Regions from separate parts of the Heyndrickxia vini genome, predicted to be linked through region 2. Evidence: predicted binding sites of a transcription regulator. Region 2 holds the regulator's gene; each other region holds the start of a gene.

Region 1 (3,291 bases), 450 kb from region 2:
ATAATAGACAATCGTGTTTCCATGGTCTGAAATGACGAAATAAAAGCTTTCATTATCTTCTGCCCACTGCACACCTGGCAAAACCGCTCCCTGCTGAAAATCGCCAACAGCATAATCCCCTACCGGTGCATCAATTTCGCTTGTGAAACAATTAAGTTCTTTCGTCTGTAAATCATATATCCAAACTTTACTATGAGTAGCATTTTTAAATTCCTGCTCATTGCCTTGGAATGATAAATAACGACTATTAGGCGACCAAGATGTTTGCCAAAAACTCCCCGTTCCTTTCGTCACCGGAATCGACTCTTTTGTTTCTAGGTTAAATAAATAGACATCTGAAATAAACGATTCATCACTATCATCAGAAAAATCGGCAAGATAGGTTACATATTTTCCATCCGGGGACCACGAATCAAGTGAATGATGGTAATCACCACTTGTTAGCTGTTCAATTTCTCCTGTTTCAAGATTCGCCATTCCAATATGTGAAAATTGTGTAAGGTCCAAAAAACCACTTGAGTCAGACTTATATTTCATCTTTTCGACTTCTAACGGCTTTAATTCTTTATCTTCCGCCTTTTCTTCTTTTGCTTGATCATTGATCGTTTCCTCTTTTCCAATGACAACTGAAAAGGCAATTTTCTTGCCGCATGGAGACCACACAGGGTTTCTTGCTCCATTTTTGCTAAATGTGATTTGCTTCGCTTCTCCTCCAAATTTTGAAAGAACAAAAATTTGTGATTCCCCTTCCCTTGTCGATACAAATGCAAGCTCATTTCCATTTGGGGACCAGCGTGGAGAATGTGTGCGATGGTTACCGAATGTCCATTGTTTTGCCTGTTTATCATGTAAATTCAAATAAAATAAATTTGATACGTAATCCTTTTTCTCTTTTTCGATATGTGTTTGTACGAATACAACTTCCTTCCCATTTGGAGAAAATTGTGGATCTACTATTGATTTCAACTCGTATAAATCTTCAGCTTGGATACCGCTTTTTGCCATTCAAATCACCTTCCACGTATTCAATCGAATTTAATATATTAATACATACCCTACCTATTTATTTCGCCACCCAAAACATTATACCTGCATTTATTTTTCAATTTTTTGATAATCGTGTCGATAATCTGCATTTTTATGGAGAAACTACCCGTCATAATTAACTTGAAATTTTTGATCATCACGCGTAAAATATATACGAACACATGTTCTTTTAAAAAGGAGGACTATCCAATGACAAAAATACCTGAAAATGACCGAAATATTATTGAGAAGGCCATTTATCTACCGATGATATTGATTGTATTAAATCGCGATTTGGAAATTATTAATAGTAGCCCATTCAAACTTAAAAATCCATATATTGAATGGATTGAGGAAACAATGAAATGTATCCAAAAAGAATTAGCCAGTGTGAAGCGTTATATGAAACAGCAGCAAATTAAAGTAGAAAAAATAAAATCGGATGATGCCTTTACAATGTATATGTTTCTTTATAAAGGTTATGAGGAAGAGCACAATTATTTTAATCCAAGACTGCGAAATCGATCAGAGGAATTAATGAAATACTATCTTTTTCAAAGATTTCAAAACGATTTAAATATAATGAAAGCCTAATGAAGAAAAAAGCAATCATTAGAGTTAGATTGCTTTTTCTTCATCAACTAGGCTTCTATTCCTCTAAAAATCTTTTGTAATCATATTCCCTTCTTCGCTCTGAAGCTTCCATGTTTAAATAAAAGCCGGTACGTTTATATTTATTATCCATAGTTTCTATATGTTGATAATATTTTATTTGCAGCTGCGAAGCCCTTCGCAATTGGTTGGTGAATGAACTGAAGGAGATTGGAATTTCTAACGTCTGTTTATTACGAAGAGTAACTAAGGTGTTATTAGATGATGATCGTTCGTGGTGAAGAATATGATTAAGTGAAAACCATATACAATCCGGATTCATAGGAGATGTGGTTGGAAACAAGTAAATAGACGAGTAAGGATCAACCATAATAGGTGCTTTATGCGTAATTCCAATAAGGCGTCTTGTCCCATTTTTCCTACCTTCATAGGAAGCCCCATAATACTCACAACTATTTTTCACGATTTCTAGTGGTTTAAATGGTGATATGCACCGATTTTCAACTTCTATTATTTCCGAATAAATTTTTGATCCATACGTGATCGGCAAAATTGCCATAGTAAATGGTGAAATCTCAAATTCTTCAATTATTTTTTCTGACACTTTTTTCTCCCCTTTTCAACAAAAATAGTTAAATATATACATATTATAATGTAAATTTACAATTTTGGCACTATTTATTTATAAATAACTAAAGTATTTCCAAAAGTATCTATCGGAATATTCAAAGTATTCAATTGACTTTTAGTGTAAATACCTTTACACTAAAAAAAAGGTTAGAGGTGATCATCGATGGAGAAAAAAGAATCCTACACAGAGATGGTTAATGCGTATGCGATGACACAAATAAAAAATGAAAAATTTATGGCAGAAATTTATGCAGAAATGATTTTAAATGAATTGCTGTTAACTCGGAGGAAAGAAGTAATAGTAAAAAAAATTGATCTTGCTCTAGACTGCAAAGACAAACGAGCATTTTTATTATTAACAGATGAATTAAAGGAACTGGAAAAACAATTCGGTTCATGATTAGAGCCCTCTAATGATTATTAGAGGGCTTGTGTTTTTAACGTTTGTTCTTTTCCTTAAAATCTTCAACCATCCTTATCCGTTCCAGCATCGTCGGATGATCGTAGCGGAAAATTTTCACCAGATATGGTGGATTTACTTGGCTAAGTCCGGATTTCGTTAAGTCATGGAATGTTTGAACAGCCGCTTTTTTATCATCGGTCATTTTCATTCCATAGCGATCTGCCCGCATTTCCTCATAACGCGATACCCAATTCGTAATCGGACTCGCAGCAAAAAGTAAAACGGAAGTAATTAATAAAAATAATGGGAGTGAACTTAAACTGGAAACAGCTGTAACTTTCAACTCTGTTCCTTTTTTCCGAACTAGTCTATTCATCACCCATGCGGTTATCCATAGGCCGATTCCAGTAAGGATAATGTAGCCTGCAATGCCAAAGTAAATATGTTTTTCTACATAGTGTCCCATTTCATGTGCCATGATAAAAAGAATTTCATCCTCATTCAGCTGTTCCAATGTCGTATCCCATAAAACTATTCTTGCATTGGAACCAATTCCCGTCACATAGGCATTTAATGAGTTTGTTTTTTCTGACATATTTACTTCATACACATGTTCAGCA
Region 2 (3,291 bases):
CATTACCTACAAATGAAGTAGGATGGCATGCAGGGGATGGTTATGGACTAGGGAACATGAAATCAATTGCGATAGAAATCTGTGTTAACAGTGATGGTGACTTTAAAAAGGCAGTAGATAATACTGTTTGGTTAACGAATCATTTAATGAATGAACACAGTATTCCCGTATCTAACGTAGTTCAACATAACCATTGGAGTGGAAAGAACTGTCCACGCTATTTAAGAAGTGGAGAAAAGGGGATTACTTGGGAAGACTTTTTAGACAAGGTGAAGGCAGGTGCTTCTCCTTCTAAACCTGAAACAAATCCAAATCCTACAATACCTGATCCATCAAATGACAGTTCATTTAAAGGAAAAAGAGTTGAAAGTATTTATGGCGGTTCGGATGGAGTAAACTTCTATTCGAAAGCAACATTTGATACCAATTATAAAGTTGGTATATTGCGTAAAGGAGATGGATTTCCGGAAGTTGTCCAGAAAGTAAAAGTGGGCAATGAGTATATGTACAAAGTTAAGAACAGTAAAGGTGCAGTATACTATATAACTGCTTCGCCGAAATATGTGAAGTTAGAAGGTGCATCTAAGAATGAAACCCACCCGGGATCAGCCTCCAAACCTAAACCTAAGAAAGTGTATCTTCCTAGAACTGATTCAAGTTGGAGAGTTTACCCTCTCGATAAAGCACCAGTAAAAGGAAATGAAGTGGGTTTTTTAAATCCTAAGAAATTTGGAGGTCTTTCATACGATATTTTGGGAGAACCGCAAAAGGATGTCTATACGATTAAGACGGATGATTTTGGTAAAGTAAACATTTATGCGGCACCATCAACTGGCGCAGTAATAAAATAGTATAATTTGATTGCAACCTGCACATAATATAATCAGTGCATGATTTACATCATGTTAATAAGCCCTTTCTCAAACGAGAGGGGCTTATTTTAGTCCATTAAAGAGTTATTTGGAAAATTCGTTGCAAGTGACGATTTGAAAGAAAAAACATCCAAATTTCGTTTTATTTAAATGAAATTTGGATGTTTTTATATTGGAGATTTTACTTAATGAATGATATGACGGTATAGACCAATAACTTTGCCTAAAATAGAGACATTATTTAAAATGATTGGAGCCATTGTTGAATTTTCTGGTTGAAGCCGAAAAAAGTCTTTCTCCTTAAAGAAACGCTTCACTGTTGCTTCATCATCTTCAGTCATTGCAACGACGATATCCCCGTTATTAGCGGTTTGTTGTTGACGGACAATTACATAGTCACCATCTAAAATACCAGCTTCGATCATACTTTCACCGACAATTTCCAACATAAAGATATTCTCATCAGTGGGTGCTAATTGTTCTGGTAATGGGAAAAACTCTTCGATATTTTCAATAGCAGTAATAGGCATACCTGCAGTCACTTTACCTAATAAAGGAACATTCACGACATTTTGTTTAGGGATGTTTTCCGATTCAAAATCGAGGATCTCGATTGCCCTCGGTTTAGTAGGATCCCTTCGGATTAATCCTTTTGTTTCTAATCTTGATAGGTGACCGTGGACAGTAGAACTGGAGGCTAGTCCGACGGCTTCACCAATTTCACGAACAGATGGTGGATATCCCTTTGATTTAACTTCTTGCTTAATAAAATCCAGTATATCCTGTTGTCTTTTTGAAAGTTTTGTCATCATATACACCCCGACTATTAAACGTATCTTTTAGATTAATTCCATTATAGCATTTCTTTTCCAACTATACAAACATAAGTTCGAAAAAACTATTGACTTGAAACAAATGTTCGCATTATAATAAAAATAATAAACGAACATACATTCGAAGGTGGTTTTATAATATGACTATTCTATGGAAAAAATATTCTTATGTTATTATATTAATTGTTTTATCAATGGTTATAGGATTATATGCGATGAACTCTTTTATAGATGACAAAAACTATCAGGAAGTTATCGTAACTAAAGGGCAATCATTGTGGGAAATTGCTCATATTTATTCAAAGGAACATTCAATGAATCCAAATGAGTTCATCGAGTGGGTAACAAAGAAAAATCATTTAACTAGTAGTAATATAAAAGCTGGAGAAAAAATTATAATCCCTATTAAAACGAAAAAACAGTTGGATGATAGTAATCAATATGCATTAGATTTGGAGTAATAAAATGATGAAAGCAGTAATCTATTGTCGTGTAAGTACAAAAAAACATACGCAAGAAACATCACTTGAAAGACAAGAGGCAGAACTAGTGGAGATGGCTAAAAGGTGTGGGTTCGATCTTGTTAAAGTGATTCATGATCAAGAAAGTGGATATCATTTAGATCGTCCGGGGATTTTAGAAATCCTTGATCTTGTTAAAGAAAGAAACATTGATGCATTATTAATTCAAGATGAGACGAGATTAGGCAGAGGTAATGCAAAAATTGCTCTTTTGCACTGTCTTTTTAAGGAAGGTATTAAAGTATATAGTATTTCCCATCAGGGGGAATTAGAATTATCAGAATCTGATTCTATGGTTTTAAATATTGTTAGTATGGTAGAAGAATATCAACGAAAATTACATAATTTAAAAATAAAAAGAGGAATGAAACGTGCAGTAGAAAAAGGTTATCGGCCAGAATTGAATTTAAAAGAACATGGAAATGTTCAAGGACGTGATCGCAAGGATATGCCTATAGACGAAATAGTCCGTTTACGTAAGAATAACCTAACATTCGCTGAAATAGCAGCAACACTAAGAGGATTTGGATATAATGTTTCAAAAGCAACTGTGCATAGAAGATATCAAGAATATATAAAGCAAGAATAACTATAGAAGGAAGCTTAAGCTCTTTTCTTGATAACAAAGTATTTATCTAGTACTATTACTGTATCTTCTACTGGAAAAGATAGTAGTTTCTACAGAAAAGGAGTAGCTATATGCTTTCTAAAGATAAAATATCAAGAATCAATGCACTATCGAAAAAAGCTAAAGAAAAAGGACTAACTGAAGAGGAAGCGAAAGAACAATCCCGTCTTCGACGTGAGTATTTAGAAAGTTTTCGTTCTTCTATGAAAAACACAATTGAAACTGTTCGTGTCATTGATCCGGAAGGAAATGACGTAACACCACAAAAAGTTCGCAGTATTCAAGAGAAGAAAAGACTCCATTGAATAATTAAATAACCTTTATGGATAAGGCTGACCAATCAGCCTTTTTTCATTTTTATTAAAAAAGCGGTTAGTTCAACATGAAATTAAAAAGATAAAAAACTATACTTTTCTTTAGTTGAGTTATAATATAAA
Region 3 (3,291 bases), 690 kb from region 2:
GATATGACGAATCATCGTCTTCATAACAAAACTATTGTTATTACAGGTGCATCGGGGGGGCTAGGTGAACAGATTGCCTACAAATGTGCAAAAAATGGGGCCAATCTCGTCCTTCTTGCCCGCAATATTGAAAAATTGAAGGTGATGAAACGTAACATAGTAGAAAAGTATTCGGTGAGATGTAGCATTCAATTTTTAGATGTTTCCTCCCATGAACAGATTCCAGGTGTTTTTCAAAACATTCGGGAGGAAGTTGGAAACATTGATGTATTAGTCAATAATGCGGGGTACGGTGTTTTTGAAGAGGCACATTCAGCCTCTATGACCGATATTAAAGGAATGTTTGATGTGAATGTTGTTGGACTAATGGCCTGTACGAAAGAGGTCCTCACATCGATGCGAACGAACAAATCTGGACATATCATTAATATCGCCTCCCAAGCTGGGAAAATGGCCACTCCCAAATCAAGTGTCTATGCTGCAACAAAGTTCGCTGTTATTGGATATTCTAATAGCATAAGGATGGAATTGTCCCCATATAACGTCTTTGTGACAACGGTCAATCCCGGCCCAATTGCTACTAATTTTTTTCATGTAGCTGATAAATCTGGAACTTACGCAAAAAGTGTTGAAAAATTTATGCTGGATCCGGAAAAGTTAGCGAAGAACATTGTTGACAGCATGCTGACAAAACGCAGGGAAATCAATGCGCCCGGTTGGATGAATGTAGGGAGTATTTTCTATACTTTATTTCCCCGAACGGTAGAACGGTTAGGGAGAAAGGCGTTTTTCAAAAAGTAAGGATGTAACCCGGATTACTATTCGGGTTTTTTATGTGAGTAGAAATAAATATGGAAATAGAAAAACTTTTTTAGAGGTTCAAATGTCTAAATCACAGACCAAATTAAATAGCAAATCACATAAACTTCACAGTCAAAAAGGCTTAGAGATAATACATCTCTAAGCCTTTTTTTCACAAAACCATAAGTGCATTAAGATGCCAAAACGAGTTTGATAAATAGGCGGAGAAATTTCCCTTAAATAGAAAATAGCACTGACAATAGGTTAAATAGACGGAAGTTTTCCGACTATTGATTATAAAAATGTGAAAATGGGTAATATTGCTTTGCTTAATCGGAGATTCTCCGCTTATATTCCCTAAATCAAGCTCTATTCTGCAGTATAGCCGGAGAAGTTCCGCTTATTTTAAATAATCCATGTCAGCTATGAATGACGGACTTTTTTCCTAATTTCCAAAAACTGATGATTGAACACGAACGTATATTCGAATAAAATAATACATATAATAAGAACGAACGTTCCTGTTTGCAGGGAGATTATATAGTTGAAAAAAGGTTCTAAAATAAATCATTGTAAAGAACCATAGAAAAGGGGCTTAGTAATGATTGATTACGATGAACTCCCGCAGAATCAAATACTGTGTATCGATATGAAAAGTTTTTATGCAAGTTGCAGTGCGGTTATGCGGGGATTAGACCCTATGGAATGCTATTTAGCGGTGGTTGGAAACAAAGAGCAATCAGGAAGTATTGTGCTCGCTGCTTCGCCGAAATTAAAAAAGGAATTTGGCATTAAACCAGCATCTTCTCGTATGTTTGATATTCCCGATGACAATAGAATCCAAGTTGTTGAAGCTCAAATGTCAACATATTTACAAATTTCCACTGAATTAATAAAAATTTTTAATAAGTATGCACCTATGGAAGATATCCATATCTATAGTGTAGATGAATCATTTATTAAAGTAGATGGACTGAAAAAATTATTCGGTGACTCGAAAACAATTGCGCATATGATCAAAAAGCAAATCCTCGACACCTTTGGGCTTCCTTGCACGATTGGCATTGGACCTAATATGCTTATGGCAAAACTAGCGCTAGATTTGGAATCTAAAAAAGTAAAGGATGGAATAGCGGAATGGACTTATGAGGATATTCCAACCAAACTTTGGACAGTATCCCCTTTACGGAAAATGTGGGGGATAGGAAGAAGAATTGAAAATAGGCTAAATAGAATGGGGATTTTTTCTGTCGGTCATTTGGCAAAATATGATTTAAAGTTATTGGAAAAGGAATTTGGCATTATGGGAAATCAGCTTTACCATCATGCTTGGGGAATCGATTTATCTGAATTAGGAGCTCCTATCATCGAAGGGCAAATTAGTTTTGCGAAAGGTCAAATCCTACTGCGTGACTATAAGGAGGAACATGAAATCAAAATAGTACTATTAGAAATGTGCGAGGAAGTCGCACGTAGAGCTCGGACCTCAAAAAAAGCGGGGAGAACCATTAGTTTAGGCATTGGATATAGTGATGCTGATTTTGGCGGTGGCTTTCATCGGTCTTATACTGTCGATGAACCAACGAACGTAACGATGACCATTTATAAAGTATGTTTAATGTTATTCCATAAATTTTATTCCGGAAAGAACGTTCGCCAAATATCTATATCTCTTTCTAATATTGTTGATGATTCAACATTACAATTAAATTTGTTTGAGCCTAACAAAACAAAATTACATGATTTAGGATATGTTGTAGATAAGATCAGAGATAAGTTTGGTTCAGCAGCGGTCTTGAGGGCGGTTTCTTTCACTGAAGCCGGGACCGCTTTAAAACGTTCAGCACTTGTGGGGGGACATAAAGCATGATTCGTGACAGAGGGAATAAAAAATGGGTCTCACTAATGCTACCAGAGCATGTAAAAATGTTAAAAGATATGTCTGTAGATCTAAAACGGCTAGACAAACCATTACTTGACGAATACCAGATTCAGGAGTTTGAGGAAAAAATAAAGTACGCACAGAAATTTAAATTACCTGTAGAGTTTTCTATTTTTGAACATGGATTTATAAGGGGAATTGTTGGAAAAATAATTAAAATGGATTCTTTAGAAAAAAAAATTAAGATTGAAGCAATGAATGAAGACATTGAATATATAGAGTTTAATCAGGTAACAAATGTACAAATTAAAGATTAAACCGTAGGTACTGAATGAGGTTTATCATACAATAAAGAAGCTTTTCCCTCATTTTTAATATTAAGATAAACCCAAAGAGAGGAGAAAAGTACGTGAAGATTGAAATGAAAGAAATAATTTCTAAAAAAATCCTTACAGAAGCAAAAGGTTATTTAGATGTCGGATTTACACATTCATTGAATCCTTATAGTGGGTGTGCCTTTTCTTGCAGATACTGCTATGTAAGGGAAATGCCGATTCAGAGATTCAAAGAAATTCCTTGGGGGGAGTGGCTGGACATAAAAACAAATG

What was found. Region 2 encodes LexA, which represses DNA repair genes until DNA is damaged. Its sites were predicted from a motif close to CGAACATATGTTCG; they were not measured.
Region 1: I5776_RS14460 (YhjD family protein) is a predicted target of LexA. The motif match lies at 1,202-1,215, and genes of this name have one in related genera.
Region 3: I5776_RS08635 (Y-family DNA polymerase) is a predicted target of LexA. The motif match lies at 1,275-1,288, and genes of this name have one in related genera.

The regions. Positions count from the first base shown of each region.
Region 1 is NZ_CP065425.1:2,881,979-2,885,269, forward strand. It holds gene I5776_RS14455 (S9 family peptidase) at 1-1,005, opposite strand, end outside; gene I5776_RS14460 (YhjD family protein) at 1,237-1,620, shown strand; gene I5776_RS14465 (competence protein ComK) at 1,676-2,242, opposite strand; gene I5776_RS14470 (IDEAL domain-containing protein) at 2,432-2,668, shown strand; gene I5776_RS14475 (M48 family metallopeptidase) at 2,706-3,291, opposite strand, start outside.
Region 2 is NZ_CP065425.1:2,430,343-2,433,633, reverse strand. It holds gene I5776_RS12155 (peptidoglycan recognition protein family protein) at 1-851, shown strand, start outside; gene lexA (transcriptional repressor LexA) at 1,058-1,681, opposite strand; gene yneA (cell division suppressor protein YneA) at 1,846-2,166, shown strand; gene I5776_RS12140 (YneB family resolvase-like protein) at 2,174-2,815, shown strand; gene I5776_RS12135 (DUF896 domain-containing protein) at 2,926-3,159, shown strand.
Region 3 is NZ_CP065425.1:1,738,049-1,741,339, forward strand. It holds gene I5776_RS08630 (SDR family NAD(P)-dependent oxidoreductase) at 4-801, shown strand; gene I5776_RS08635 (Y-family DNA polymerase) at 1,403-2,671, shown strand; gene I5776_RS08640 (YolD-like family protein) at 2,668-3,000, shown strand; gene I5776_RS08645 (SPL family radical SAM protein) at 3,093-3,291, shown strand, end outside.